3 regions of the Kineococcus sp. NPDC059986 genome follow, and region 1 is predicted to be linked to each of the others. Evidence: riboswitches for the same ligand, from Rfam matches in the RefSeq annotation. Region 1 holds a riboswitch; each other region holds the start of a gene.
What was found. Region 1 has a riboswitch for S-adenosylmethionine ahead of AB0637_RS10065 (ABC transporter substrate-binding protein). Riboswitches for the same ligand answer to the same signal wherever they lie in the genome.
Positions count from the first base shown of each region.

Region 1 (9,825 bases):
CGGCCACGACGAAGAAGGACAACGGGCTCGTCCAGGCGCTCGCCGACGCGATCAACCACCTCATCTCCAGCGGCGCCTACGGCAAGACCCTCGAGCGCTGGAACCTGTCCAACGAGGCGGTCCCGACGTCCGAGATCAACCCGCCCGGGCTGCCCAAGACCGACTGAACCGCACCTCGGGCGCAACGGCCCGTCCACCCCTCGGGGTGGGCGGGCCGTTCCGCGTGCTCGGGCGGTCAGAGCCGCCGGAAGGGGAAGTTCGGCAACCGCAACGCCGCCCTCCCGCAGGCCGACGAGGAGACCCTCAGGGCGTCGGCCACGAGGGCACGACGGCACGACGCGAGCGCGGGCACGCCCTCACGGGAGGACACCGGGGGTGCGGAACTGCTCGAGCCGGGCACGACGGACCCAGCCGACGACGCGACCGGCCACCAGGACCCACGCCGCGGGAGCCGGACCCAACGCCTCCCACGCCTCGTCGACGTCCTGGCCCACCCCGACCTGCGGCAACGGTGGGTCGGCCACCTCGCGCAGCGCGGTCGCGGCGACCTCGGGGTCGTCACGGACCAGCCTGCGGAGACCGGCCAAGGTCGTGGCACCCAGGACGTCGCCGAGCACGTGAGGACGTCGAGCTCCCTGACGGGACTGCACGACCGCCAGGGGGGTGCGGCCCAGCGCCCCCTCGGCAACGGCCTGCTCGATCGCCGCGCCCACGGGGAGGTCGGCGCGCAGCGCGATCGGTCCCGGAGCCTCCAGCGCCCTCTCGGGGAGCAGGGCCCTCACCGGCCGCTCCACCCCCTCCTCCGGGAGGCCGCGGCGGCGCAGCCCCTCGTCGGGGGTCGTGGGCAGGTGCGACCGACGGGAGTCGGGCAGCAGGCTGGGCGAGGTGCTCACGGAAGGGCCTTCCGGTGGTGGATCGAGAGTGGACGACGTGGGCGAGCCACTGCGGACACGCCACGGGTGGCGCTACGACGAGGAGGCCCCCACCACCCCTGGCCGGGGGTCCAGCTCCTTCACGAACGCGAGCGGACCGATCGTCTCGGGATCGACGTCGAGGTCGAACTGGGGGACGTACCCGGAGGTCAGGTAGAGGTGCTTGGCCTCGGGTTGCCGCGGCCCCGTCGTCAGGTACAGCGCCTCGTAGCCGCCGGCCACCGCCCGCCGTTCCAGCTCGGCCAGCACCCGTCGTGCCAGGCCCCGACGGCGGTGCGCGGGGTGCGTCCAGATGCGCTTGAGCTCCGCGGTCCGCTCGTCGTAGCGGCGGTAGGCGCCGCCGGCGACCGCGGTCCCGTCCTCCAGGAGCAGCAGCAGCACCCCGTGCGGAGCGGCGAACTCCTGCGCCGGGTACCGCTCCAACTCCTGCCGGACCTCCTCCACCGACCCGCCGTAGCGGGTGCCGTACTCGTGGGCGAGGTCGTCGAACAGCGGCTTCGCCAACGGGTCGGCGGTGCCGACCGCGCGGACGACGAGCTCGGCGGGTTCGGCCGTCACTCCACCACCTCCAGCGCCCGGCGACCCGGGATGGCCTCGAGCAGTTCCACGGTGTACTCGTGCTGCGGGTGCGCGAAGACGTCCCGCGCGGGAGCGAACTCCACGAGTTCCCCGCGACGCATCACCCCCACCGTGTCGCTGATCTGCCGGATCACGGCCAGGTCGTGGGAGATGAACAGGTAGCTCAGCCCGTGGTCGGCCTGCAGCTGCACGAGCAGCTCCAGGATCTGCGCCTGCACCGACACGTCGAGGGCCGAGACCGGTTCGTCGCAGACGACGAGCTCCGGTTCCAGCGCCAGCGCGCGGGCGATGGCGACCCGCTGGCGCTGACCGCCGGAGAGCTCGGCGGGCCGTCGTTCGAGGGCGTCAGCGGGCAACCGCACCTGGTCCAGCAACGACGCGGCCTTCTTCCGGCGCGAGGCCCGATCGCCGATCCCGAAGGCGCGCAACGGTTCGGCGATGGTCTCCCCGACGGCGATGCGCGGGTCGAGGGAGGCGTAGGGGTTCTGGTAGACGAGCTGCGCCCGGCGGCGCAGGTCGCGCCAGGCGGCTCCCCTGAGGCCGGTCGTCTCGACACCGTCGACCAGCACCTGTCCGGAGGTGGGTCGCTCCAGCCCGAGGACCAGGCGGGCCGTCGTCGTCTTGCCCGACCCCGATTCCCCCACCAGACCCACCGTCTCCCCGCGGCCGACGTCGAAGCTCACGTCCGACACGGCGGTCTGGACGTTGCCCCGACCGGGCAGCGGGAACTCCTTGACCAGGGACCGCACCTGCACGAGCGGTCCGGGCGACCGGGGCGCCGGCGGCGCCGTCCGCTCGCGCGGGACGGCCCGGATGCGCGCGCTGTGCAGGCTCGGCGCGGCCGCGAGCAACGACTGCGTGTACGCGTGCTCCGGTGCCGTCAGCACCTGCCGGGCGGTGCCGACCTCGACGACCTCGCCCTGCGACATGACGACGACCCGGGAGGCGCGGTCGGCGGCCACCGCGAGGTCGTGCGTGATGAACAGCACCGCCGTCCCCGTGTCCCGGGTCAGGGACTCCAGGTGGTCCAGCACCTGCCGCTGCACCGTGACGTCGAGCGCGCTCGTCGGTTCGTCGGCCACGAGCAACCGGGGTCCGGCGGCCAGCCCGATGGCGAGCAGGACCCGCTGCCGCATGCCTCCCGACAGTTCCGTCGGGTACTGCTCGGCGCGCACGGCCGCGTCCGGCAGCCCGGCGGCGGTGAGGAGTTCGACCGCCCGCCGCCGGGCGGCGGCACCCTTGGCCAGACCGTGGATGCGCACCACCTCCGCGACCTGCTCCCCGATCCGCTGGACGGGATTCAGCGACAACGTCGGGTCCTGCGGGACCAGGCCGATCCGGGCCCCGCGCACCGAGCGCCACGCCCTCTCGCCGAGGCCGACGAGCTCGTCGCCCTCGAACAGCACCGACCCCGAGTCCACCCTGCCCGCCCCCGACAGGAGCCCCACGACGGCGTGCGCGGTCGTGCTCTTGCCGGACCCGGACTCCCCGACGACGGCGACGACCTCACCGGGGTGGACGTCGAACGACACCCCGTGGACGACCTCTCGGAACCCGTAGGAGATCCTCAGGTCCCGCACGCTCAACAACGCGTCGCTCACGCCGTGCCCCTCTCCAGTGCCCGGGCGATCCGGTTGGCGGAGAGCACGACCGCCGCCACCACGACTCCCGGCAACGTCGTCAGCCACCACGAGGTCGCGAGGTAGTCCCGCCCGCCCGCGACGAGCGAACCCCACTCGGGCGCCGGCGGTGGTGCGCCGAAGCCGAGGAAGCTCAGCGCGGAGACCGCGAGGACGGCGACCCCGAACTCCAGTGCCGACAGGGACAACACGGGCCCGGCCGCGTTCGGGAGGACGTGCCGGAACAGCACGCCCGTCGTCCGGACCCCGCTGGCCCGAGCGGCCTCGACGTAGACCGCCGAGCTGACCTTCAGCACCTCCGAGCGCATGACGCGGGCGAAGTTCGCGACCGTCCCGATCCCGACGGCGATCGCGACCTTGACCGTCCCGAAGCCCAGCGCCGTGATGAGCGCCATCGACAGCAGCAGGGCGGGGATGGACAGCAGGACGTCCATGGTGCGCATGAGGACGTCGTCGACGACGCCGCGCACGAAACCGGAGACCAGCCCGGTGAGGGTTCCGACGACGAGGCCGATCAGGACGGCGAGGACGGTGGCCTGGAGCGTGAGCCGGGCCCCGTGGACCACCCGGGAGAACAGGTCGCGGCCCAGGTGGTCGGTGCCGAACAGGTGCGCCGCGGACGGACCCTGGAGGCGGTCCGCGGGCACCCCGTCGACGGGGCTCTGCGAGGTGAACAGCGTCGGGAACGCCGCCCAGGCCAGGACCATCAGGACCACCGCACCAGCGAGCAGCAGGTCCGGGCGCCTGGCCCACGTCGGCAGCCCGCGACGCGGTTGCGCGGGTCCCCTCGCCGCCTCCCGGTAGCGCTCCCCGATGTCGAGGACGTCGAGGACGTCCTCGGGCGCCCCCCTGCTCACTCCGGTGCTCACGACGCGCTCCCCACGAGGGTCCTGGTGACGGCTCGCGGGCGACGCGGCACCCCGACGACCCGGATGCGCGGGTCGACGACGGGGTACAGCAGGTCCACGACGAGGTTGGTGGCGACGAAGACCGCGGCCGCCAGCAGGACGAGCCCCTGCACGAGGGGGATGTCCTGACCGTTGACGGCGGTGACGGTCAGCCGCCCGATGCCGACGCGGGAGAAGACGGTCTCCACCACCACGGCACCGGCCAGCAGGTTTCCCACGATGACCCCCACGATGGTCAGTGCCGGGATCGTGGCGTTGCGGAACGCGTGCCGCAGGTGGACCCGGGCCCGGGACGCGCCCTTGGCGCGGGCCGTCTCGACGTACGGTTCGGCCAGGGCGGTGCGTAGGCCCCGGGCCAGCACCTGCGCGATCGACGCCGAGACCGGCACGGCGAGGGTCACCGACGGCAGGACGAGCGTCGCGAACCCCTGGTTGCCCAGCGCGGGGAACACGGGGATCCGGAACGAGAAGACCTGGACGAGCAGCAGGCCGACCCAGAACGTCGGCAGCGACACACCCAGCGGGGGCAGTGCCAGCAGCAACGTCCGCACCCAGGACCGCCGGACCCACGTGGACAGGAACGCGATCCCGACCCCGAGGACGAGCGCGACGGCGAGAGCGGACGCCGCGAGGACCGCCGTCTGCGGCAGCGCGTCCCCGATGAGGGACGTGACCGGTGCCCCGTTCTGGATCGACCGCCCGAAGTCCAGGTGCAGCGTCCTCCACAGCGCGTGGACGTACTGCACGGGCAGCGGTTCGTCGAGGCCGTACTCGTGCCGCAGGGCCGCGACCTGCGCCGGATCGACGGTGGACTGCTCCCCGCCCTGCCCCCCGGCGAGCATGATCTCCACCGGGTCGCTGGGCAGCAGGTACAGGACGACGAACGTCACGGTGTACGCCGCCCACAGGACGACGACCGCCTGCCCGAGCCGGCGGGTGACGTACCCCGTCACGACCCGGCCCCTTCCCGCGTCACGGTGCTCACGCCTGCTTCCAGGCGTCGTGGAACCACAGCCGCGACGAGCCCTCGAACTGCAGGTCGCGCACGTCGTCGTTCGCGGCGATGACGGTCGACAGCTCGATGAGCGGGATCGAGTGCGCCTCCTCGACGAGGAGCTGCGAGGCCTGCGCCACGAGCTGGGCCCGCGCCGCGGGGTCCGTCGTCGCGGCCTGCTGCGTGAGCAGGTCGTCGACCTGGCTGTGCGCCCGGTGGTTCACGTTGCGGGTCTCGGTCGAGAAGATCGTCCGCAGCACGTCCGGGTCGGACCGGGTCAGGTTGTAGAACAGGACGTCGTAGTCGCCGGAGTTCTGCAGGGCCGTGGTCTCGGCGGTGGTGCCCTGCTTGAGCTGCAGGTCGATGCCGACTGCGCGTTCCTGCTGCTGGACGAGCTCCAGCACGGCGGTCGTGGGCTGCCAGAACGTCACGGTGACGGTGAGCTCCTTGCCGTCCTTGGCCCGGATCCCGTCCGCGCCCTTGACCCAGCCGGCCTCGTCGAGCAACCGGTTGGCCCCCGCCACGTCGAGCGCGAGGTCGGCGGAGTCGTCGGGGGCCGAGGGGGTGGAGGCCGACAAGGCCGACGTCACGGCGACGTCACCGGGGTTGAGGATGCTGGCGAGGGTCGTGCGGTCGACGGCTTTCGAGAACGCCTGCCGGACCCTCTCGTCGGAGAAGACCGGGCGCGACTCGTTGGGGAAGAAGTTGTACGGGATGCCCGGGTTCGCGCGACGCTGGGTCCAGAACCCGTTGCCGTCGAACTGCGGCAGGTCCTGCGATGCGATGCCGGTCGTCGCGTCGATCTGCTGCGACTGCAGCGATCCCGTGCGCACGCTGGCCTCGGGGACGACCTCGTAGGTGATGGTGTCGAGGTAGGCCTCCCCCTGGTGCTTGGCCCCGGTCGGCGCCCAGTCGTACCCGGCCCGCCTCTCCAGCACGGTCTTCGAACCGTTGGCGTAGCTGCCGACGGTGAACGGGCCGGACCCGACGAGCGTCGTTCCTTCGCACCGGGTCGCCGGGTCCGCCGAGGTCGTCGGCACCGACAGCAGGCCGAGGCTCATCGTGGAGGTGGCCTGGAGGAACTGCGCGCTGGGCTGGGCGAACGTCACGACCGCTGTTCGCACGTCCGGCGCCTGCGTCCCCGTGTAGCCCTGCAGGTAGGTCGAGCCGAGGGACGCCTTGGCCCCCAGGGCGACGATCCCGTCGAGGTTGGCCTTCACCGCGGCCGCGTCGACGGGGCTGCCGTCGGAGAACGTCGCCCCGTCCCGCAGGTGGAAGGTGAAGGTCCTCGCGTCGGGACTGACCTCCCAGCTCTGCGCCAGCCAGGGCTGGATCCTCCCGTCGAGGTCCTGCACCGTGAGGGAGTCCACGAGCTGGCGCCCGATGTTCAGGGCGTCGTTGTTGCCGACCTGCTGGGGATCGATGCACCCGGAGTCGACGGAGATCGCGAACTTCAGGTTCCCCCCGCGGACGGGGGTGCCACCCTCGGCGTCCCCGGCCCGGCTGGTCCCGCCGCTGCACGCGGTGAGGGCGGTCAGCACGACGAGGCCGGCGGCGGACAGAGTTCTGGGAAGAGTCGTTCTGGGTAGGGACGTACTGCTGCGCAAGAGGTCTCCTGAGGAGTGGGTGGGGCGCACCGGCACGACGGCGGGTGCGGGACCGGCGAGGGCCGGCCGGGGAACTGCGGAGGAGATCGGTCAGCGACAGCTGGTGGCGCCCGTGCGGCAGAGGTCCACGACGCGCCTGAGGATGGCGACGTGCGACGTCCGTTCCACGAGAACCCCTCCATCGTTCCTGGCGGAAGCACCCGCGCCCGTGTCCGGGGGGTTGCTGCGGCGTCGCGGAGCCAGGTCTCTCAGCCGCTCTGGATGGTTGCACCAGGAACTCTACGGGGAACCGTGCCGGAACTCAACCGAGCGCGCGGCAACGGGTCCGGGAACGACGGAACCCCTCCGCCCGGATGGACGGAGGGGTTCGGTCGGACGGTGCGGATCAGCCCGCGACGGGGCTCGCCACCGGCAGTTCGGACCGCACGGTGCGCGCCGCCTCGACGAGGTTCCGGAGCGACTCCGTCGTCTCGGCGTACCCGCGCGTCTTGAGCCCGCAGTCGGGGTTCACCCAGACCTGGCGCGCGGGGACGGACGCGACGGCCGCCCGCAGCAGGCCGACGACCTCCTCGACGGAGGGGACCCGCGGGGAGTGGATGTCGTAGACGCCGGGACCGATGCCGCGGGCGAAACCCGCCCGGGCGATGTCCTCGAGCACCTCCATCCGCGATCGTGCCGCCTCGATGCTCGTGACGTCCGCGTCGAGGCCGTCGATGGCGTCGATGACCTCGCCGAACTCCGAGTAGCACAGGTGGGTGTGCACCTGCGTGGTGTCGACCGCCCCCGCGGTGGCGAGCCGGAAGGAGGCGACGGACCAGTCCAGGTACGCGGGCTGGTCGGCCGCGGCCAGGGGCAGCAGTTCACGCAGCGCGGGTTCGTCGACCTGGACGATCCCGATGCCGGCCGCCTCGAGGTCGGCGACCTCGTCGCGCAGCGCCAGGGCGACCTGCTTCGCGGTGTCCCCCAGCGGCTGGTCGTCCCGGACGAACGACCAGGCCAGGATCGTCACCGGACCGGTCAGCATCCCCTTGACGGGTTTGGCCGTGCGCCCGGCGGTGTACGTGCTCCACGGCACCGTGATGGGCGCAGGACGGGTCACGTCGCCCCACAGGATCGGCGGTCGCACCCCGCGCGAACCGTACGACTGCACCCAGCCGTGCTCGGTGACGGCGAACCCGTCGAGCTGCTCGGCGAAGTACTGGACCATGTCGTTGCGCTCGGGTTCGCCGTGCACGACGACGTCGAGCCCCAGCTCCTCCTGCAGCTGCACCACGCGGTCGATCTCGGCGCGCAGGAACTCCTCGTAGGCCTCCTGACCGAGTTCGCCGCGGCTCCAGGCCGCCCGCGCCCGCCGGATCTCCGGCGTCTGCGGGAACGAGCCGATGGTGGTCGTCGGCAGCAGGGGCAGCCCGAGCGCCACCTCCTGCGCCGCACGGCGGACGGCGTAGTCGCTGCGGCGGAACGCCTCCGGGGTCAGCCTCGCGAGTCGTTCCCGCACGTCGGGCCGCACGACTCCGGGCGCGCCGAGCCGGTCGGCGCGGGCCGCGGCCGACGCCGCCAGCCCCTGCGCGACTCCTGCGGCCGCGGGGTCGGCGAGCGCCCGGCCCAGCAGCACCACCTCGGCGACCTTCTGGTCGGCGAACGCCAGCCAGCTGCGCAGTCGTTCCGGCAGCGCCGTCTCGCGGTCCACGTCGTGCGGCACGTGCAGGAGCGAGGTCGACGTCCCCGCGACGACGTGGGCGGGCCCGTCCTGCAGGGAACGCAGTGTCGCCAGCGCGTGCTCGAGGTCACCGCGCCAGACGTTGTGCCCGTCGACGACGCCCGCGACGACGGTCTTGCCGGCCAGCGCGGAACCGTCCGCGGGCACGGAGCCCTTGACGAGGTCGAGCGCGATCCCCTCCACCGCGCTCAACGCCCCCAGGAACCCGTGCGCGTCCCCGTAGGGCGTGGCGACCAGCAGCCGCGGACGGGACGGGACCGCCGCGAGCCGCTCGTAGGTGGCGCGGACCAGCTCGTCGAGCCCGTCGACACCGGCCGTGGCGGAGTCGCTCACCAGCCCCGGTTCGTCGAGCTGGACCCAGGTCGCCCCCGCCGCGGCGTAGGCGGCGAGCAGCTGCTCGTAGGCACCCAGCAGGTCCTCGAGCCGCGACAGCGGGGAGAACCCGGCCGGGCTGTCGTCGGACGCCTTGGCCAGCAGCAGGAACGTGACCGGACCGACGAGGACGGGACGCGTGAGGAACCCGTCCGCGAGGGCCTCGGCGAACTCCCGGACGCCGCGGTCGTCGGCGAACCGGAACGCGGTGCCCGGGCCGATCTCGGGGACGAGGTAGTGGTAGTTCGTGTCGAACCACTTCGTCATCTCCAGCGGGGCCAGCGCGCCGCGCCCCCGGGCGATCGTCGAGTAGGCCTGCAGGTCCACCCGTCCGTCGGCCGCGACGAGGTCGGCGAACCGTTCCGGAACAGCACCCACGGCGACGGCCGTGTCGAGGACCTGGTCGTAGGCGGAGAACGAGGACGGGATGGAGGCGTCGTGGGCGGGCAGGCCCAGCGCGTTCAGCCGCCGGACCGTCGCCGCCCGCACGGCCGCCAGGGCCGTCTCCGTCGCGGCGAGGTCGGCACGCCCGGCCCACAGGGCCTCCAGCGCCCTCTTCGTCTCGCGGTCGGGGCCGATGCGGGGGTAGCCGAGGACGGTCGCGGTCCACGCCGGCTGGTCGGTGGTCGGGTGCTGGCTCATCGGAGGGCTCCTCCTACCGCGCGGACGCGGCGTTCGGCGGGACGGGTCGTGGTCGTGTGGTCGCGCAGGTGGTCGCGCAGGTCGTCGAGCAGGTCGAGGACGGGCTCGACCGCGTTGAAGGTGTAGAGGTGCAGGCCGGGTGCGCCGACGGCGAGCAGGTCGCGGGCGAGCCCGGAGGTGAACGCCGTGGCCGCTCGGCGACGGACGCGTTCGTCGCCGGAGTCCAGGGCCGCGAGCAGTTCCCGCGGTGCGGGGACACCGGTCAGCTCGCCGATCCGTTCGAGCCGGCGCAGTTCGTGGGTCACCGCCAGCCCGGGCAGCAGGGGCATCGTGATCCCCGCGGCCCGGGCCCGGGAGAGGAACGTCCCGTACTCCCGGGCGGACCAGCCGACCTGGCAGACGGCGAACTGCGCGCCGGCGTCCTGCTTGGC
Region 1 is NZ_JBFBND010000010.1:95,161-104,985, reverse strand. It holds gene AB0637_RS10095 (ABC transporter substrate-binding protein) at 1-167, shown strand, start outside; gene AB0637_RS10090 (hypothetical protein) at 357-893, opposite strand; gene AB0637_RS10085 (GNAT family N-acetyltransferase) at 966-1,490, opposite strand; gene AB0637_RS10080 (ABC transporter ATP-binding protein) at 1,487-3,112, opposite strand; gene AB0637_RS10075 (ABC transporter permease) at 3,109-3,912, opposite strand; gene AB0637_RS10070 (ABC transporter permease) at 4,017-5,012, opposite strand; gene AB0637_RS10065 (ABC transporter substrate-binding protein) at 5,041-6,594, opposite strand; SAM riboswitch class I at 6,836-6,928, opposite strand; gene metE (5-methyltetrahydropteroyltriglutamate--homocysteine S-methyltransferase) at 7,046-9,394, opposite strand; gene AB0637_RS10055 (methylenetetrahydrofolate reductase) at 9,391-9,825, opposite strand, start outside.

Region 2 (9,825 bases), on a different contig from region 1:
ATCTTGCGGGCGAAGGAGTACGGCTGCTCGTAGGTCAGCGACACCGTCACGCCGAACCCGAGGTGCTCGGTCACCGCGCCCATCGCCGAGACGGCGAGCATGGGGTCGCCGACGGGCACCTGGGTCGACTCGCGCAGCGCCGTCTCCGGGCCGCCCTGGTAGACGTCGTAGATCCCCAGGACGTCGGCGATGAAGAGGGAGTCGAACTTGCCGCGTTCGAGGAGCTTGGCGAGTTCCGTCCAGTAGCGGATGTCGTCGAACCGGTGGGACTCGTCGTCCGGGTGGCGCCACAGCCCGGGGGACTGGTGCCCGACGCAGGTCATGTCGAACGCGTTGAGGTGCACCCTGCGGGGTTCGGTCACGGGGGTCTCCATCTCGGGGCGGGTCATTTGACGGCGCCGGCGGACAGTCCGCCGACGAGCCACTTCTGGGCGAGCACGGCGAGCACGTACATCGGGACGATCCCGACGAGCGAGGCCGCCGCCTGCTGGCCGAACTGCACGGTGCGGTCGCCCTGGAACAGGGACAACCCGACCGGGAGGGTCTGGCTGTCGGTGCTCTGGGAGAACGACACGGCGAAGAGGAACTCGTTGTACGACAGGAACAGGCAGATGAGCAGCGCGGCCACCAGGCCCGGGGCGAGCAGCGGCAGCACGAGGCGCACGAGGCCGCCGGTGGTCGACAGCCCGTCCACCCAGCCGGCCTCCTCGATCTCCACCGGGATGCGCCGGACGAAACCGTCCAGCAGCCAGACGGCGACGGGCACGTTCGCCAGGCCGTTGACCAGGACGAGCCCGATGGCGGTGTTCGTCAGGTCCGCCTGCTTGAGCAGGTAGTACAGGGGCAGCACGGCGACGATCGGCGGCGCGCAGTAGCTCGCGAGCAGCACCGTCTGCAGCCGTTCCCCGCGCACCCCGGCGCGGGCCGTGACGTACGCGGCGGGGACCGCCACGAGCGAGGTCAGCACCGTCGCGCCGACGGCGACGACCCAGGAGTTCGCGAGCATCGTCGACAGCGGGACCGTCGAGAACGCCTTCGAGAAGTTCGACCACACGAAGACGCTGGGAAGCCAGCCGCCGTTGGCGATGTCGTCGACGCTGCGCAGCGACAGCGAGACGAGGAACAGCAGCGGCAGCAGCGCCACGAACGCGACGACCGCGAGGACGACGCGGATCCCCCCGCGGCGCAACGTCGCCGCCGGGGTCGTCGCACGCCGGGCGCTCGGAACCGTCGTCGCGCTCACTGGTCGGCCTTCACGGCGCGCGCCCGCAGCAGCGTGACGACGGTGGTCAGGACACCCACGACGAGGCCGAAGACGAGGGTCTCCGCCGCCGCCGTGCCGATCTCGTAGCTGCCGCGCATGCCCGTCCTGAAGATCTCGAAGCTGGAGACGATGGTGGAGACGCCCGGCCCGCCCTGGGTCACGACCGTCACGAGGTCGAACACCTTGAGCCCGATGACGAGTTCGAGCAGGAGCACCGAGAACACGTTCGGCGCGACGACGGGCCACACGACGTTCGTGAACGACCGGAACGCGCCGGCCCCGTCGAGGGCGGCCGCTTCGCGCAGTTCCTCGGGAACCCCGAGCAGTGCCGCGAACACGAGCAGCGTGACGAGCGGGGTCCACTGCCAGACGTGCATGACGACGAGGGCGCCGAACGCACCCACGCTGTCGCCCAACGGGTTCGCCCCGGGGAACCCCAGGGCGGAGAACAACCCGCCGAACGCGCCGCCGACGGGGGCGAGCATGAGCTTCCACGCCACCCCGACCATGACGGGCGGGGTGACGAGCGGTAGCAGGAGGACCGTCCCGACGACGCCGAAGCGCGTCCCGCGGGCGTGCAGCAGCAGGGCCAGCAGCACGCCGATCAGCGTGGCCGCGAGGGCGGCGACGACGGCGAACACGACCGACCGGACCAGGGAGCCGGCGAACGCGAGGGACCCCCACGCGTCCACGAAGTTCTCCGTCCCGGTGAACCGCTGCAGCGGTCGGGCCAGCGAGGACTTCGTCACCGCCAGCGCGACGACGAACAGCGTGGGGTAGACGAGCATGAGGGCGAGCCCGGCCAGGCTGGGCGCCGCCAGCCAGGTCGAGACGTGCCCGGGCCGGTGCCGGCCGGGGACCGCCCGCCGGCCTCCGGGAGCGGATCCGCGGCGGGGCCTCGGGACCCCGGCCCGCGTCCGTTCCCCGCGCTGTTCGTCGAGCTGCGTCATCCGAGTTCCTTCTCCCAGCTCTCCGCGGCCTTGTCGAGCGCGGCCTGCGGCGGCGTCTGCCCCTGGATCGCGAGCGCCAGCTGGTCGACGAGGTCCTGCAGCGCCTTCGGGGCGCCCTGCCGGCTCGGCCACGCCAGCGGCGTGCCGTCCAGGCCCTCGCGGATGACGTCGGTGGCCTTGCCGGCCGCCTGCGCGTACGAGTCCGCGTCGAGCACCGACTTGCGGGCCGGGTCGATGCCCGAACCGGCGGTCGAGGCGAGCAGGAGGTTGTTCTCCTTGTTCGTCGCCCACTCCACGAAGGCCGCCGCCTTGTCCTGCTGCTTCGAGGCGCTCGACACCCCGAGGCCGAAGCCCGCGTCGAGGGCCGTGCGCGGCGTCGTGTTCTTCCCGCCGACCGGCAGCGTGACGACGCCCCACTTGTCGACGATCTTCGAGCTCGACGGGTCCTGCGCCTTGAGGCCGAGGTCGGTCCAGGTGTCGAGCATGGCGCCCTGCCCGGACAGGAAGGCCGAGTTGGCCTGGTCGAAGCCCGTCTGCAGCGGCGTCGGCAGGGCGGAGGGGGAGACGTCGATGAGGTGCTGCAGCGCCGCGAGGCCCTCCTCGCCCGCGAAGGCGGGCTTGCCGTCGGAGTCCACGAGCGTCCCGCCGTAGCCCGCGAGACGGTTGATGAAGGAGCAGCCCAGGATCATCGGGACCTGCTGCCCCTCGACGATGGCGCCGTAGACCGCGCCGCCGGAGTCCTTGGTGATCTTCTCGGCGGCCGCGTCGTACTCGTCCCAGGTCTTCGGCGGCTCCACGCCGTACCGCTCGAAGACCTCGGCGTTGTAGTAGAGGACGTGGGTGTCGCCGTCGAAGGGCAGGCCGTACCGCTTGCCGTCGATGAGCGTGTACGGGTCGTAGATCGACGGGAGGAAGTCGTCCGTGCCGATCTCGCCGTTGGCGCCGATCCACTCGGTGAGGTCGACGAGGGCGTCGGCGTTCACCAGCTCGCCCAGGCCGAAGTAGAAGTAGTCGAAGACGTCGAACTCGCCGTCGCCGCCCTGCACGTCGAGGATCTGCTTGCTCGTCAGCTGGTCGTAGGGGACGGCCGTGACATCGAGCTTGCCGCCGAACTCGTCGGCGAACTTCTTCCCGAGCAGGTCCGTGAAGGCCAGCACGTGCGGCTGGTTGACCATGAGCTTGAGCGTCGCGCCCTTGAGGTCGACGGCCTTCTGCGCGGCCAGACCCGACGCGGCGGACCCCTCGCCGCAGGCCGCGAGGGTGCCGGTGGCGGCCAGGGCGCCGACCCCGAGGGCGCCGGACAGGATGCGGCGGCGGCTGGCGACGAGGCGGGCGGCGGCCGACGGGGCGGGCTGGGGCAGGGGGGTGCGACGGGGCGCGGACATGGCGGTGCTCCGGGGGTAGGCGGACGGGACGTCCGTCGGGGGGTGCGCGCGGAACGGCGCGCTCGTGCGGTGCGGGGAGGGCGGGGCGATGGCCCCGGGGACGTGCGGCGGCCGGTCAGGCTGCGGCTGACGTCCCCTGGTGCGCCGAGGAGCCCGGGCGACAGACCATCGAGGCCGTGCGCGCGAGGTCGACGTGGTAACGCCGGGTCAGACGGGTACGGCTGTGCATCGCGAGTCCTCCATCGTCCCTGGCGGGAGCACCTGCCGCTCACGCGGTGGTTGCTGTGGCGTCGTCGAGCCAGGACTCTCGGCCACTCTGGATGGTGTTGGTCGCAGCGTAGCGGACCCCCTGCCCTTCCGGGAACGTTCCGAGAGGCGCCGGCGGTGGGCGCGAGTGCGCAGGGTCACGGCGGGCGGGCTGTGCGGCACCGGGCTGTGCCACACTGAAGACGGTCGCGCGTTCCCCGACACCGGGCGGGCGGCCCGCCGTCGAGACCGTCGCCTGGTGCGTGGGTCCCGGGCAGCGCCGCGGTCTGGTGGAAGGACCTCGCTGGCGCCCCGGCCCGTTCCCCTGACGACGACCGCCGGCGGCTCCGGGGGGAGCACGCGTCGCGCGACCCCTCCGGTGCACCAGGACTTCCGTCGGGTGCGGGTCGACCCGCCCGGCGATTCCGACAAGGACGCCCGAGCGTCCGCGGGGGACGACCGGTGGCGCGGAAGCTGCGGGCGAAGCGGAGCACACCCGTGACCAGCACACCCGACGAGAACACGACGACCGACGGCGCGACGACCGCGTCCGCGACGGGCACCGGGGCGACGCGGCCCCGCCGCCGTCGCGCCGCGAGCAGGCCGGCCGGTCCGCCCGCCCACGTGGACGCGACCACCGACGAGACCACCGCCGAGAACACCAGTGACGGCGCAGCGGTCGCCGCCCCCGTGGCGGAGACCCCGGTCACCCCGGACGTCGCCAGCGAGCCCGCGCCCGAGGCGACCCCCGAGGTGACCCCGGACGCGGAGGCTCCCGCCCCGCGGCGACGGGCCCGCCGCGCCGTCCGCAAGGTCGCGGCGCCCGAGACGCCCGCCGCCGAAGCGCGCACCGAGACCCCGGCAGTCGCGGAGACCCCGGCAGTCGCGGAGACCCCGGCAGTCGCGGAGATCCCGGCAGTCGCGGAGACCGGTGCCGTCGCCGCCCCTGCCGACACCCCCGCCGAGGACGTCCCGGTGGAGGTCACCGCGCCCCCGCGTCGGCGTCGTGCGCGCAAGTCGGCCGGCACGCCGGCCCCCGTGGAGACCCCCGCCGCGGAACCCGCCGTGGAGCCGGTCGTCGCGGCCGCCGCCGACGCGCCCGTGGAGGAAGCCCCCGTCGAGGCCCCCCTCGAGGCCCCCGTCGACGCCCCGGTCGAGACCCCCGCGGAGGCGCCGACCGAGCCCTCCGACCTCATGGACGACCCGGTCCTGGTGCGCGCGGCCGGCTTCGCCCGCGGCGCCCGCCGCCGGGACGCGGTCGCCGAGACCACCCCCGAGCGGACCACCGACGCCGCGGCCCGCGCGACGGCTCTCTTCTTCCAGGCCCCGGACGCCGAGACCCCCTCGCGTCGCCGTCGCGCCTCCGCCCCCGCGGGCCCGCCGCCCGCGGCCCGTGCGGACGAGCACGGCGACCAGGTCGACGAGGTCGACGACCTCGAGGACACCACCCACGACGTGCGCTCGCGCGACGACGAGGTGCTCGACAGCCTGCGCGACCTGCGTCGTTCCCGTGGTGTGCGCCGCCCGCAGACCGAGGACGCCGACGAGGCGGACGACGACGAGGACGCCGAGGACCAGAACGAGGACGACGAGTCCGACGAGGACGACGACGACACGCGCGACGAGGACGGTGGCGCACCGCGCCGTCGTCGTCGCCGCGGGGGCCGCGGCCGTCGCAGCCGCGGCCGCGACGGCGGGGACGAGCGCGACGACCCGGACGCCGAGGACTCCACCACCGACGGCGGCTCCGCCGAGGACGACGAGGACTCCGACGACGCGGCCGAAGGCTCCGAGGACGGCGACGAGCAGTCCGGCTCCTCGCGCCGCCGTCGCCGTCGTCGCCGTCGCGGGGGCTCCGGCGAGTCCGAGGACGTCGCCGGCGACGACCCGCCGAACACCGTCACCCGCGTCCGCGAACCGCGCCGTCCGCGCAGCACGGCCGCCGCGAGCACTCCTGGCACGGGCGAGGACGAGATCACCGCGCTGCGCGGCTCGACCCGGCTCGAGGCCAAGAAGCAGCGCCGCCGCGAGGGCCGCGAGGCCGGCCGCAAGCGCGCCATCCTCACCGAGGCCGAGTTCCTCGCGCGCCGCGAGGCCGTCGAACGGGTCATGGTCGTGCGCCAGCAGGACGACCGCACCCAGATCGGCGTCCTCGAGGACGGCATCCTCGTCGAGCACTACGGCGCCAAGCAGGCGCAGACGACCATGGTCGGCAACGTGTACCTCGGCCGCGTCCAGAACGTGCTGCCGAGCATGGAGGCCGCGTTCGTCGACGTCGGCAAGGGCCGCAACGCCGTCCTGTACGCCGGTGAGGTCAACTGGGACGCAGCCGGGCTCGAGGGGCAGCCGCGGCGCATCGAGGCCGCGCTGAAGTCGGGCGACCCCGTCCTCGTCCAGGTCACCAAGGACCCGGTGGGGCACAAGGGGGCCCGTCTGACGAGCCAGGTCTCGCTGCCCGGTCGCTACCTGGTCTACGTCCCGCGCGGGTCGATGACCGGGATCTCCCGCAAGCTGCCCGACACCGAGCGTGCGCGGCTGAAGAAGGTCCTCAAGGAGGTCGTGCCGCAGGGCGCGGGCGTCATCGTCCGCACCGCGGCCGAGGGCGTCCACGAGGACGAGCTGCGCGCCGACGTCCAGCGCCTGCAGGCGACCTGGGAGGCCATCCAGGCCAAGTCCCAGAGCAAGAACGCGCCGCTGCTGCTGCACGGCGAGCCGGACCTCACGGTCCGCGTCGTCCGCGACGTGTTCAACGAGGACTTCACCAAGGTCGTCGTCTCCGGCGAGCAGGCCTGGGACGCCGTCCACGGGTACGTCGCCGACGTCGCCCCGGACCTCGGCGAGCGCCTCGAGCGCTGGGAGGGGTCGCAGGACGTCTTCGCGGCCCACCGGATCGACGAGCAGCTGCAGAAGGCGCTGGGCCGCAAGGTCTGGCTGCCCTCGGGCGGTTCCCTCGTCATCGACCCGACCGAGGCCATGCACGTCATCGACGTGAACACCGGGAAGTTCACCGGGGCCGGCGGGACGCTCGAGGAGACCGTCACGCGGAACAACCTCGAGGCCGCGGAGGAGATCGTCCGGCAGCTGCGGCTGCGGGACATCGGCGGGATCATCGTCATCGACTTCATCGACATGGTCCTGGAGTCCAACCGCGACCTCGTCCTGCGCCGGCTCGTGGAGTGCCTGGGCCGGGACCGGACCAAGCACCAGGTCGCCGAGGTGACGTCGCTGGGCCTCGTCCAGATGACGCGCAAGCGCACCGGTCAGGGCCTGGCCGCCGTCCTGGAGGAGCTCGACGCGGCCGCCGACGCGAACCCCGCGCCGCAGCCGCAGCCCGTCTCCTCGGGCGGCGGGAACAGCGGCGGCGGTGGCACCGGCGGCGGGAACAACGGCGGGGGCACCGGCGGTGCTGCGAACGGCAGCGGGAACGGCTCGGGCAAGTCCCGTCGCCGCCGCGGTCGCGACCGCTCCACCGAGGACGCGGGCCGTCCCGAGGGGGCCGAGGCGGCCGAGGGCGGCCCCGAGGGCAAGGGCGAGGAGCCGCCCAAGGACTCCGCCGTGCTCGCCGCCATCGCCGCCGTCGCGGCGGCCGGCCGGCGGGAACGGGACACCTCCGCCCCCGAGCCGGCCTCGCCGGCGGGGGAGTGAGGGCGTCGTTTTGACCCCGGGGGCAGGCGTTCCGTACGCTTACCCCTTGGTGCGCCGTCGTGCGCGAGCCTCGGACTGCGTGTGCGGTCCGGTGGCGTTCCAGTTCGTGACGAGAGAAACGGGTTCGTTGTGGTGTACGCCATCGTCCGCGCCGGCGGCCGGCAGGAGAAGGTCTCGGTCGGCGACGTGCTGACCATCGACCGGGTCCCCGTGGCCAGCGGGGAGACGCTGCAGCTGCAGCCCTTGCTCCTCGTCGACGGCGAGACCGTCACTCACGACGCTTCGGCGCTCGCGGGTGTCAAGGTCGTCGCCGAGGTGGTCGAGGAGGCCAAGGGCCCCAAGATCACCATCCTCAAGTACAAGAACAAGACCGGGTACCGCAAGCGTCAGGGTCACCGCGCGAAGCTCACCCGCGTCAAGATCACCAGCATCGGGGCGTGACGTCAGATGGCACACAAGAAGGGCGCGAGCTCCTCGCGCAACGGTCGTGACTCCGCCGCGCAGCGCCTCGGTGTGAAGCGCTTCGGCGGCCAGGTCGTCAGCGCGGGCGAGATCATCGTCCGCCAGCGCGGCACCCACTTCCACCCCGGTGCGGGTGTGGGCCGCGGTGGCGACGACACGCTGTTCGCGCTGATCCCGGGGGCCGTCGAGTTCGGCACCCGTCGTGGTCGCAAGGTCGTCAACATCGTCGCTGGCGAGTGACGACGCACGAGTCGTGAACACGAGGGGCGGACCGGAGTGATCCGGTCCGCCCTTCGTGCGTTCCACCCGCACGTCCCCCCAGTTCGAGGAGAAGAACACCATGTCGACGCACTTCGTCGATCGCGTCGTGCTGCACGCGTCCGGCGGTGACGGCGGCAACGGGTGCGCCTCGGTGCACCGCGAGAAGTTCAAGCCCCTCGGCGGGCCCGACGGCGGCAACGGGGGCCGCGGCGGTGACGTCGTCCTCGAGGTCGACCCGCAGGTGACGACGCTGCTGGACCTGCACCGCCGCCCGCACCGCAGCGCGCCCGACGGCCGGTTCGGCATGGGCAGCCACCGCAGCGGGGCCGAGGGCGACGACCTCGTCATCGGCGTCCCGGACGGGACGATCGTCCGGTCGTCCTCGGGGGAGCTGCTGGCCGACATGGTCGGTCCCGGCACCCGCTACGTCGTGGCGCCCGGCGGCCGCGGCGGCCTGGGCAACGCGGCGCTCGCGACGACCAAGCGCAAGGCGCCCGGGTTCGCGCTGCTCGGCGAGCCGGGTGAGGCCGCCGACGTCGTGCTCGAGCTCAAGACGCTCGCCGACGTCGCCCTCGTGGGCTTCCCGAGCGCGGGCAAGTCCAGCCTCGTCGCGGCCATGTCCGCAGCGCGACCCAAGATCGCCGACTACCCCTTCACGACGCTCGTCCCGAACCTCGGCGTCGTCGAGGCCGGGTCGACCCGCTTCACGGTCGCCGACGTCCCCGGGCTCATCCCCGGCGCGAGCGAGGGTCGCGGCCTCGGGCTCGACTTCCTGCGCCACGTGGAGCGTTGCGTGGCGCTCGTCCACGTCCTGGACGGGGCGACGCTGGAGTCCGACCGCGACCCGGTGAGCGACCTCGAGGCGATCGAGAAGGAACTCGCGGCCTACACCGTCGACGACGGCACGGTGCCGCTGCAGGACCGCCCGCGCATCGTCGTCATCAACAAGGCCGACGTGCCGGACGCGGTCGACATGGCCGAGATCGTTCGCGAGGACCTCGAGAAGCGCGGCGCCCCCGTCTTCGTCGTGTCCGCCGTCGCCCGCACGGGACTGCGCGAGCTGTCGTTCGCCATGGCCGAGCTCGTCGCCGCCTCCCGCGCGGCCACCCCCGAGGCGGTGCCCACCCGGATCGTCCTCAACCCGCCCGCCGTCGACGCCTCCGGCTTCACGGTCACGCGCGAGGAGTACGGCGACCCCGAGAACCTGCAGGTCCGGTTCCGCGTGCGCGGTGAGAAGCCGCGCCGCTGGGTGCGCCAGACGGACTTCAACAACGACGAGGCCGTCGGATACCTCGCCGACCGCCTCGCGCGCCTCGGCGTCGAGGACGAGCTCTTCAAGAAGGGCGCGACCCCGGGCGCCGAGGTGGTCATCGGCGACGACGCGAACGCGGTCGTCTTCGACTGGGAGCCGACGATGGTCGCGGGTGCCGAGGTGCTCGGGCAGCGCGGGTCGGACCTGCGCCTGGAGGACCAGTCGCGGCCCACCCGTTCGGCCAAGCGCGAGGAGGAGCGCGAACGGCGCGCCGCCAAGGCCGCCGCCCGCGGCGAGCTCGAGACCGAGCGCCTCGCCGGGCACTGGACCGCCGACGACGAGGACTGAGGGACGCGGCGT
Region 2 is NZ_JBFBND010000007.1:43,764-53,588, reverse strand. It holds gene AB0637_RS07540 (LLM class flavin-dependent oxidoreductase) at 1-362, opposite strand, end outside; gene AB0637_RS07535 (carbohydrate ABC transporter permease) at 386-1,243, opposite strand; gene AB0637_RS07530 (sugar ABC transporter permease) at 1,240-2,214, opposite strand; gene AB0637_RS07525 (sugar ABC transporter substrate-binding protein) at 2,211-3,599, opposite strand; SAM riboswitch class I at 3,836-3,926, opposite strand; gene AB0637_RS07520 (Rne/Rng family ribonuclease) at 4,344-7,490, shown strand; gene rplU (50S ribosomal protein L21) at 7,620-7,931, shown strand; gene rpmA (50S ribosomal protein L27) at 7,938-8,192, shown strand; gene obgE (GTPase ObgE) at 8,293-9,813, shown strand.
Region 2: linked by a shared signal. The riboswitch ahead of AB0637_RS07525 (sugar ABC transporter substrate-binding protein) and the one ahead of AB0637_RS10065 (ABC transporter substrate-binding protein) in region 1 are both predicted to bind S-adenosylmethionine.

Region 3 (9,825 bases), on a different contig from region 1:
CTGGTCGGGGCGGGCGTACTCGCGCACGATCCCCGCCTGCCACCCGAGGTACTCGGTGACGAGCCCGCGCCGGTAGGCGTCGAAGGCCGCCGCCAGCGACCCGTTGATCGTGCCGCGCACGTCGGGGAAGTCCTCCCACGCGTCGACGCGGTTGGACCAGTAGTCCAGGCCGTAGGCCCGGTTGAGCGCGTCGAGGTCGTCGCCGAACTGCTCGCGCAGGTGTCGCACGAACCCGCGCTGGACGGACCGCGAGGCCGCGCCGTAGTACTTCGTCTCGTTGTCGACCTGGAAGCCGATGACGTGCTGCCGACCCGCGGTCCGCTCGGCCAGGGCGCGGATGACGCGCTCGGAGTGCAGGCGGAAGGCCGGGGCCGTGATGTCCATGATCTGCCGCGCGCCGTACCGGGGGGTGTCGGTCGCGTCGGTGACGGCGAGGACCTCGGGGTACGTCGCCACGAGCCACGCCGGCACCGCGTACGTCGGGGTGCCGACGACGACCTGCAGGCCGAAGGCCTCGGCCGCGTCGAGGGCCCGGTCGACGTGGGTGAAGTCGAAGACGCCCGGCCGGGGTTCCAGGGTGCTCCACGTCGACTCCGCGATGCGGATGACGGTGAAGTGCGCGTCGCGCATCAGCGCCATGTCGGTCGCGGTGCGGTCGGTGGGCAGGTACTCGTCGTAGTACGCCGCCCCGAACAGGATCCGGTCCATCGGGCTCACCCCTCGTCGCGTGGTGCCCACCGCCGCGTCTCCGCGGCACCGAGCCGTCCGGGTCCCCGGACGAGGTCATCTTATCTACTCTTCCGTAGATAGGATGACCCCACAGACCGCCGGGCGGTCCCGGTCCAGGGCCGGAGGTCAGCGCGGGCCGGGGTCGGTGCCGACGACGATGGGCGCGCGGACCGCGTTGCCCCACTCGGTCCAGCTGCCGTCGTAGTTCCGGACGTCGGGCAGACCGAGCAGGTGGGTCAGCACGAACCAGGTGTGGCTCGACCGTTCCCCGATGCGGCAGTAGGAGATGGTGGGCTGCTGCGCGTTCAGGCCCGCGCCCTCGAGGTAGATCGCCTCGAGGGCGGCCCGGTCCTTGAAGGTCCCGTCCTCGTTCGCGGCCTTCGCCCAGGGGACGTTGGCGGCGCCGGCGATGTGACCGCCGCGCAGGGTGCCCTCCTGCGGGTAGTCGGGCATGTGGGTGCGCTCCCCGGAGTACTCCTGCGGCGACCGCACGTCGACGAGCCCACCCCGGTGCTCGCGGACGTCCGCCGCGAAGGCACGAACGGTGGTGTCGTCGCGTTCCACGACGGGGTGGTCGGTGCGCTCGGGTTCGGGGGCGTCCGTCGTCGTCCCGCGACCCTCGGCGATCCACTTCGCCCGGCCACCGTCGAGCAGGCGGACGTCCTCGTGACCGAACAACGTGAAGACCCACAGGGCGTAGGCCGCCCACCAGTTGTTCTTGTCACCGTAGAAGACGACCGTGTCGTCCCGGCGAATCCCCTTGCGGGACAGCAGCTCGGCGAACCCCTTTCCGTCCACGTAGTCCCGGGTCACGGGGTCGTTCAGCTCGGTGTGCCAGTCGACGGTCACCGACCCGGGGATGTGGCCGGTGCTCCACAGCAGGACGTCCTCGTCGCTCTCGACGACGACGATCCCCTCCCGGCCGAGGTTCTCGGCGAGCCAGTCGGTGCTGACGAGGCGGGACGGGTCGGCGTAGCCGGCGAACTTCGCGTCGGTCGTGTCGGCGGGGACGGCGGTGGACGTGGTGCTCACGGGGGCCTCCAGGGCAGGGCGGTGCCGCCCACGGCGGGACGGCGGGGTTCGGCTGGGCGTGCGGGAAGGGGTTCGGGGACTCAGCGCGCGCAGCGACAGCGCGACGACGCACACCGACCGAGGTCGACGTGCCGACGCCGGTGCAGCCGGGAGAACTGCTCGGTGGTGCGGTCCTGCGTCATTCCGTGCCCTCCATCGTCCCTGGCGGGAGCACCCGCACCCTGCAGGGCAGGGGGGTTGCTGCGGCGTCGTCGAGCCAGGTCTCTCAGCCGCTCTGGATGGTGTTCGGGATCACCGTGCCCGGAGGACACGCGTCGTGTCAACCGCCGAGAGACGTTCCCCGGGAACGGGACGGGGCTCCCCGGTGACGGTGGTCGTCACCGGGGAGCCCCGTCCCCACCTGCCCGACGGCGTCTCAGATCGAGACGGCGTTCTCCGCCCGCCGCACGACGAGCCCGGACGAGCTCGACGCCGGGTCGTCGAGGTCGAAGCTGCCGCGCGCGACGTCCACCTCGACGGTGTCCCCGTCCCGGACCTCCCCGGACAGGATCGCCCGGGCGAGGCGGTCGCCGATCTCGCGCTGCACGAGGCGGCGCAGCGGCCGGGCCCCGTAGGCGGGGTCGTAGCCGGAGATGGCGAGCCAGTCCTTCGCCGCGTCGCTCACGTCGAGGACCAGTCGGCGGTCGGCGAGGCGGTCGGCCATCTTCTGCACCTGCAGTTCGACGATGCGCGACAGTTCCTGCGTCGACAGCGGGTCGAACACCACCACGTCGTCGAGCCGGTTGAGGAACTCCGGCTTGAAGTTCGCCCGGACGGCCGACATGACGGCGTCGTGCTTGGTCGCCCGCGACAGGTCCGGGTCGACGAGGTACTGCGACCCGAGGTTCGAGGTCAGCACGAGGATGACGTTGCGGAAGTCCACGGTGCGGCCCTGACCGTCGGTGAGGCGACCGTCGTCGAGCACCTGCAGGAGGATGTCGAACACCTCCGGGTGCGCCTTCTCGACCTCGTCGAGCAGCACGACCGAGTACGGCCGCCGTCGGACGGCCTCGGTGAGCTGACCGCCCTCCTCGTACCCGACGTACCCCGGAGGCGCACCGACGAGCCGCGCGACGGCGTGCTTCTCGGAGTACTCGCTCATGTCGATGCGGACCATGGCGCGTTCGTCGTCGAAGAGGAAGTCGGCCAGGGCCTTGGCCAGTTCCGTCTTCCCGACCCCGGTCGGACCGAGGAACAGGAACGACCCGGTCGGCCGGTCGGGGTCGTTCACCCCGGCCCGCGAGCGCCGCACGGCGTCCGAGACGGCTTGCACCGCGGCGCTCTGGCCGATGAGGCGGGCACCGAGGAACTCCTCCATGCGCAGCAGCTTCTCGGTCTCGCCCTCCAGCAGCCGGCCGGCGGGGATCCCCGTCCAGCCCGCGATGACCTCGGCGATGTCGTCGGGTCCGACCTCGTCGGCGACCATGGGCGCGGACGCCGCCACGTCCTGCTCGGCGGCCTGCGCCTGCGCGAGTTCGGCCTCCAGCGCCGGGATCCGGCCGTAGAGGATCTCGCTGGCGGCACCCAGGTCGCCTTCGCGCTGGAGGCGTTCGGCCTGCGAGCGCAGTTCGTCGACCTGGTGCTTGAGGTCGCCGACGCGGTTCAGGCCGGCCTTCTCCTGCTCCCACCGGGCGGTGAGGGCGGTGAGCTGCTCCTGCTTGTCGGCGAGGTTCTGGCGCAGCGTCTCGAGCCGGTCGCGGCTGGCGGCGTCGTCCTCCTTGCCGAGGGCGAGCTCCTCCATCTTCATGCGGTCCACGGCGCGGCGGAGCTCGTCGATCTCGATGGGCGAGGAGTCGATCTCCATGCGCAGCCGGGACGCGGCCTCGTCGACGAGGTCGATCGCCTTGTCCGGCAGCTGACGTCCGGAGATGTAGCGGTCGGACAGGGTCGCGGCGGCCACGAGCGCGGCGTCGGAGATGGCGACCTTGTGGTGCGCCTCGTACCGTTCGCGCAGCCCGCGCAGGATGCCGATGGTGTCGGGCACCGAGGGTTCGCCGACGTAGACCTGCTGGAACCGGCGTTCGAGGGCCGGGTCCTTCTCGATGCGTTCGCGGTACTCGTCGAGCGTGGTCGCCCCGACGAGGCGGAGCTGACCGCGGGCGAGCATGGGCTTGAGCATGTTGCCCGCGTCCATGGCGCCTTCGCCGGCACCCGCGCCGACGACGGTGTGCAGTTCGTCGATGAAGGTGACGACCTGCCCGTCGGACCCCTGGATCTCGGCCAGGACGGCCTTGAGGCGTTCCTCGAACTCCCCGCGGTACTTCGCGCCCGCGACCATGCTGGCGAGGTCGAGGGAGATGAGCCGCTTGCCGCGCAACGACTCCGGCACGTCGCCGGCGACGATGCGCTGGGCCAGTCCTTCGACGACGGCGGTCTTGCCGACGCCGGGTTCCCCGATGAGGACGGGGTTGTTCTTGGTGCGGCGCGACAGGACCTGCACGACGCGGCGGATCTCGGCGTCGCGGCCGATGACCGGGTCGAGGCGGCCCTGACGGGCCTGTTCGGTGAGGTCGACGCCGTACTTCTCCAGCGACTTGTAGGTGCCCTCGGGGTCGGGCGAGGTGACCTTCGCACCGCCGCGGACGGAGGGCAGGGAGTCGAGCAGCGCGTCGCGGGTGGCACCCACGGCGCGCAGCGCCTCCCCGGCCGCCGACGTCGAGGCGGCGGCGCCGAGCATCAGGTGCTCGGTCGAGACGTAGGCGTCGTCCAGCGCTCGCGCCTCGTCGCCGGCGGCCTGCATGAGCTGCAGGGCAGGACGGGACAGCTGCGGCTGGCTGACGTTGCTGCCCGAGGCGCTCGGCAACGAGGCCAGGGCACCCTCGACGCGGCGGACGACGAGGGCCCGGTCGGCGCCGACGGCGGCGAGCAGGTGCCCGGCGACGCCGTTGTCCTGCCCCAGCAGGGCGGCGAGGACGTGCAGGGGTTCGACCTGGGCGTGACCGGCGGAGGTGGCGCGACCGACCGCATCGGCCAGCGCCTCCTGGGCGCGGGTGGTGAGCTTGAGGTCCACGGACTACCTCCAGACGGTGTGGACTGACGACACTGGTGACAACTCTGCCAGACTTGAGCTTGTTCCGCTCAACTCTGATCGGCGCGCCCCCCGGGGAGCACAGTGGGCCCGTGGAACCATCCCCTCGCCCGACCCGCCGCGCCCTGCTCGCCGGCGGGCTCGCCCTCGCCACCACGGGGTGCTCGGCGGGTTCGCCGACGAAGGCGCCCAGCACCCCGCCCGGTTCCTCGTCGTCCGCTGCATCGGCCGGCTCCACCCCGGCCTGGAGCTCGTTGCGCGTCTCCGGAGGCGTCAGCCTGCGGGGCCCCTCCGGTTACGACGACGGCTTCGACGCCTCCACACTCCTCTACAACCCACGCTTCTCCCCTGCGCCGCGAGCGGTCGCCCACTGCCGGTCGGCTGCCGACGTCGCGGCCTGCGTCCGCTTCGCCACCGACGGCGGGACCGGACTGCGACTGAGGGCCGGCGGGCACTCCTACGGCGGCTGGTCCGCCGGAGACGGGCTCGTGGCCGACCTGTCCGGGATGGCGGACGTCACCGTGGACCGGGACGCCCGGACGGCACGGATCGGGGCGGGCGCACGGCTCGTCGACGTCTACGCGACGCTCGGGTCGGCCGGGGTCGCGGTCGGCGCGGGCTCCTGCCCGACCGTCGGGCTCAGCGGCCTCACCCTCGGTGGCGGTGTGGGTGTGCTCGCCCGGTCCTTCGGCCTGACGTGCGACCAGGTCGAGACGGTGGACGTCGTCACCGCCGACGGCCGCGCCCGCACGGTCGGAACGGACAGCTCCGGCGACGACGCCGACCTGTTCTGGGCCCTGCGCGGCGGCGGGGGCGGCATCGCGGCCGTCACGTCGTGGACGCTGACCGTCCGGCCGGCCCCGCAGGTGGCGGTGTTCTACCTCCGCTGGCCGCTGTCGGCGGGCGCCGACGTCCTCGGCGCGTGGCAGCGCTGGCAGGCCGACGCCCCGCGCGAGCTGTGGTCGACGTGCAAGCTGCTGCGCAACCCCGTCGGCGGGGACCGCGTCCAGGTGTCCGGAGCCTGGACGGGGTCCGGGGACCCCGACCTGTCCGGGCTGCTGTCCGGGCTGCCGACCCCCGCCGCCCGGTCGGGACGACGGCTCGCCTACGCCCCCGCCATGGCCTACGAGGCGGGTTGCTCGGGGCTGGACGCCGCCGCGTGCACGGTGCGCGCCCTCGACGCCGAGCACCGGCAGCCGTTCGCGGCCACGAGCTCGATGCTGCCGCACGCGTTGCCGCAGGCCGGGCTGGACGCGGCCCTGGCTGCGGCGGAGGCGATCTCGCTCCCGCGCGGGGCCGTCGAGGCCGGGATGTCCTTCGACGCCCTGGGGGGTGCCGTCGCCGACGTGGCCCCGGACGCGACGGCGTTCCCGTGGCGCACGGCCCTGGCCACCGTCCAGCACACCGCCACCTGGACGGGCACGGCGGACGCGTCCGCGTTCGACGCCGTCGTCGCCGGCACCCGCGAGGCGTTGCGGGCGTGGACCGGCGGGTCGGCGTACGTGAACTACGCCGACCCCGGCCTGCCGGACCGTGCCGAGGCCTGCTGGGGTCCGAACCGGGCTCGCCTGCAGCAGGTCGCGGCCGCCGCCGACCCCGACGGCCTCTTCGCCTTCCCCGGCGGGATCAGGACGTGAGGCTCACTCCCCCTGGCAGCCAGGGCCGTTGACGTCCGCGTACTGCGAGGCGTCGTCGACGACGGCCTGGGACACGCTGGGCGCTCCGCCGGCGACGACGAGCAGGCACGGGTGCAGGCGCTGCAGCTCGGCCCGCGTCGCGTCCGGAAGGCGGTCGCGCTCGGTGAGCAGGACCGGCCCCGCTCCCGTCGTGGCCGGGCCCAGCGCGAGGGCGTCGGGCAGCGACGTCCCGGAGGCCAGGAAGACGACGAGGGTGTTGCCGTTGTCCCACCCGGTCTGGCGCGAGATCTCCGCGGCCGTGGCGTAGCGGTCGCTGCCGGACCAGCGCAGCACCGAGGCCGACGACTGGCCCTGCAGGGAGGAGGCCGCGGTCGTCAGGCCGTGCGTCAGCAGCGGCGAGGCGACGCGGGTCCCGCGGCTGAGGTGGGGCGCGTCGGCCGCGGAGGCCGACCCGGCGCCGACGACGGCCACGGTGGCGAGCCCGACGGCCGCGAGGGTGGCGAGGGTTCTGGTGCGCACGGGATCTCCAAGGGGTGCGGGGCCGGGCGGGTGCGCCGCGGCGGTGGCTGCAGACCGAGGCTCACCGAGCGCGCACCCGTCCCGGGCCGTTCCCGGTGCCACGCAGGGCCGATCGGGCGAGTGCTCCACCCAGCTCCCCCACAGCACTCCGCAGGGTCACACCGGGGGGACGGACGGTGACGACACGGACACCGCTCACCCGCGGCGGTGCCCCCCGAAAGGGGCGAGCCGGAGCACACCGAACGACTTCCCCGCACGGGGTCGCAGGTTTACGTTCATCTCGCCCGAAGGCGTCGAGGCGGTCCCCGCTCGACGGGGTCCCGACGTCCGGAAGTGGTTGACGGCGATGTGCACGCAGATGAGCGAGGCGACGTCCACCACCCTCGTCCCCACCCGGCTCGGCCGGCTGGCCGTCCGCACCGTCGGCGACGGTCCCGTGGCGGTCCTGTGGCACAGCATGTTCGTCGACTCCCGCAGCTTCGAGCGCGTCACCGCCGACCTCGGCCGGGCCCGCCGGCTCGTGCTCGTCGACGGACCCGGCTGGGGGGCCAGCGACCCCCTGGACCAGCGGACGTCGATGGCGCAGTGCGCCCTGGCCGCCGAGGACCTCCTCGACGGTCTCGCCGACCTGGGGGTCGTCGACGCCGGGCCCGTCGACTGGGTCGGCAACGCGTGGGGCGGGCACGTCGGGTACCGCATCGCGGGGACGCGGCCCGAGCGGCTGCGCACCCTCGTGGCCGCGAGCGCCCCGACCACCCCCCTGCCCGAGAACCGCCGGCGCAACCTGTCGGCGCTCAGCCACGTCGTCGCGCGCACGGGTCCGCGGGGTCCGTTGCGCGCCGCCGTCGCGTCGGCGCAGCTGACCGACGCGACGCGTGCCGGGGACCCGGGAGCGGTCGGCGTCCTCAACGCCTGCCTCGACGACGCGCGACCCCGCAGCGTCGCGCAGACGCTGCGCTCCTTCGTCGTCGGCCGGACCGACCTCGGCGGCGAACTGCGCCGCTCCCCCGTCCCCGTCCTCCTGCTCGCCGGCGACGATCGCGGGGACCTCACCCCGGAGCAGGCCCGCGAGAGCGCGGCCGGGTGCGCCGACGCGCGGGTCGTCGTCGTGCGCGGAGCCCGCACACTGCTCCCGCTGGAACGTCCCGCGGAGTTCACGGCGGCCGTGCTGGACTTCTGGGATCGGCACCCGCCCCGTCCCCGCTGAGCGGACCGCGCGACGGCGGCGAGACTGGGCCCGTGAGCCTGGGCAGCGGACCGCGCGAACTCGTCGTCCTCGGCACCGCCGGTGCCGTGCCCACCCGGGAGCGCAACCACAACGGGTACGTCCTGCGCTGGGACGGCACCTCGGTCCTCTTCGACCCCGGTGAGGGGATCCAGCGGCAGATGCTGCACGCGGGCGTCTCCTCCCCGCGCATCGAGCGGATCTGCGTCACCCACCGGCACAACGACCACTGCCTCGGGGTGCCCGGAGTGCTGAACCGGATGGCCCAGGACCGGCCCGGGCGCCCCGTCACGGTCCACGGTCCCGAGGACGCGTTCGAGCACCTGCGCGCCCTCGCGGTCGTCGCGCAGGCGAACGTGCGGGTGACGGTCCAGGGCCACCCGGCGCTCGACGAGGAGGTCCCGATCGCCGACGTGGCCGGGTCGGCCCTCACCGCGCGAGCGCTCGACCACCGCGTCCCGGCCCTGGGGTACCGCCTCACCGAACCCGGGCACGTGACGTTCTCCCGCGACGCCCTGGCCGCCGCCGGCATCAGCGGACCCGACGTCGGGCGGTTGCAGCGCGAGGGCGAGCTGCGCGGGGTGCGGTTGGAGGACGTCAGCACGCACCGTCCCGGTCAGGTGGTCGCGTTCGTCATGGACACCCGCCTGTGCCCGGCCGTCGGCGCCGTCGTGCGCGACGCCGACCTCGCCGTCCTGGAGTGCACGTTCGCCGAACGCGACGCCCACCTCGCGACCGCCCGGGGGCACCTCACGGCCCGGCAGGCCGGGGACGTGGCGGCCCGGGCCGGGGTGCGGACCCTCGTCCTGACGCACGTCTCGGCCCGCTACGACGCCGCCGAGCTCGGGGCCGAGGCGCGAACGGCCGTCGCCGCGGCGGGCGGGACCACGACCGTCCACGTGGCGCAGGACCTCGACGTCGTCGCCGTGCCGCCGCGGGTGGGCCGGGGGTAGCGTCGCGGGGTGAGCCGACCCCCGTTCGACCCCGACGACCCGCCGGTCCCCGAGCTGGAGGTGGACGAGGACGTGCCGCCGCGACCGGAGGAGGACGCCGCGGACGCGGGGAGGGACGAGACCGCGGACGCGCCCCACAGCGGCTGATCGACGGCCCGCGTCAGCTCCGTCCGCACGGCACCGATGGACCCGGGAGGGGCGAGCGCCCCGCCGGTAGGCGCGGGGAGGTGCGGGAGCGGTGATCGACCCGGTCAGCGCTGCCCTGTGCGCGGCCTTCGTCGTCGCCGCCGTCCTCAACCTCGCGACCGCCGTCGCCGCCTGGCGGCACCGGGCCACGACCCCGGCGGCCGGAGCGCTCGCCGGGGCCGCGGCCAGCCTGACGCTCTGGTCGGCCGTCGGAGCCCCGCTGAGCTTCCCGGTGCCGCGGGTCGTGCACGACGGCCTCGTCTACGTCTCGTTCGTGGGGATCCTCGGGGCGGTCGTCGGGCTGTACCTGCTGGCGCGCTTCGCCTGCGACCCGCACTTCCGCCCCCGGCGCCGGCACACCGCGTTCCTCGCGGGGGTGCCCGTCGCGCTGCTCATCGCCGTCGCCACGGACCCGTGGCACCACCTGGTGTTCAGCCGGATCGCCCCGCTGGACCGGCCGCCGTGGTTCCACGACGA
Region 3 is NZ_JBFBND010000039.1:23,506-33,330, forward strand. It holds gene AB0637_RS21250 (beta-galactosidase) at 1-708, opposite strand, end outside; gene AB0637_RS21255 (sulfurtransferase) at 856-1,761, opposite strand; SAM riboswitch class I at 1,951-2,046, opposite strand; gene clpB (ATP-dependent chaperone ClpB) at 2,177-4,810, opposite strand; gene AB0637_RS21265 (FAD-binding oxidoreductase) at 4,921-6,465, shown strand; gene AB0637_RS21270 (cell wall-binding repeat-containing protein) at 6,469-6,984, opposite strand; gene AB0637_RS21275 (alpha/beta hydrolase) at 7,343-8,191, shown strand; gene AB0637_RS21280 (MBL fold metallo-hydrolase) at 8,224-9,162, shown strand; gene AB0637_RS21285 (hypothetical protein) at 9,172-9,309, shown strand; gene AB0637_RS21290 (diguanylate cyclase) at 9,401-9,825, shown strand, end outside.
Region 3: linked by a shared signal. The riboswitch ahead of AB0637_RS21255 (sulfurtransferase) and the one ahead of AB0637_RS10065 (ABC transporter substrate-binding protein) in region 1 are both predicted to bind S-adenosylmethionine.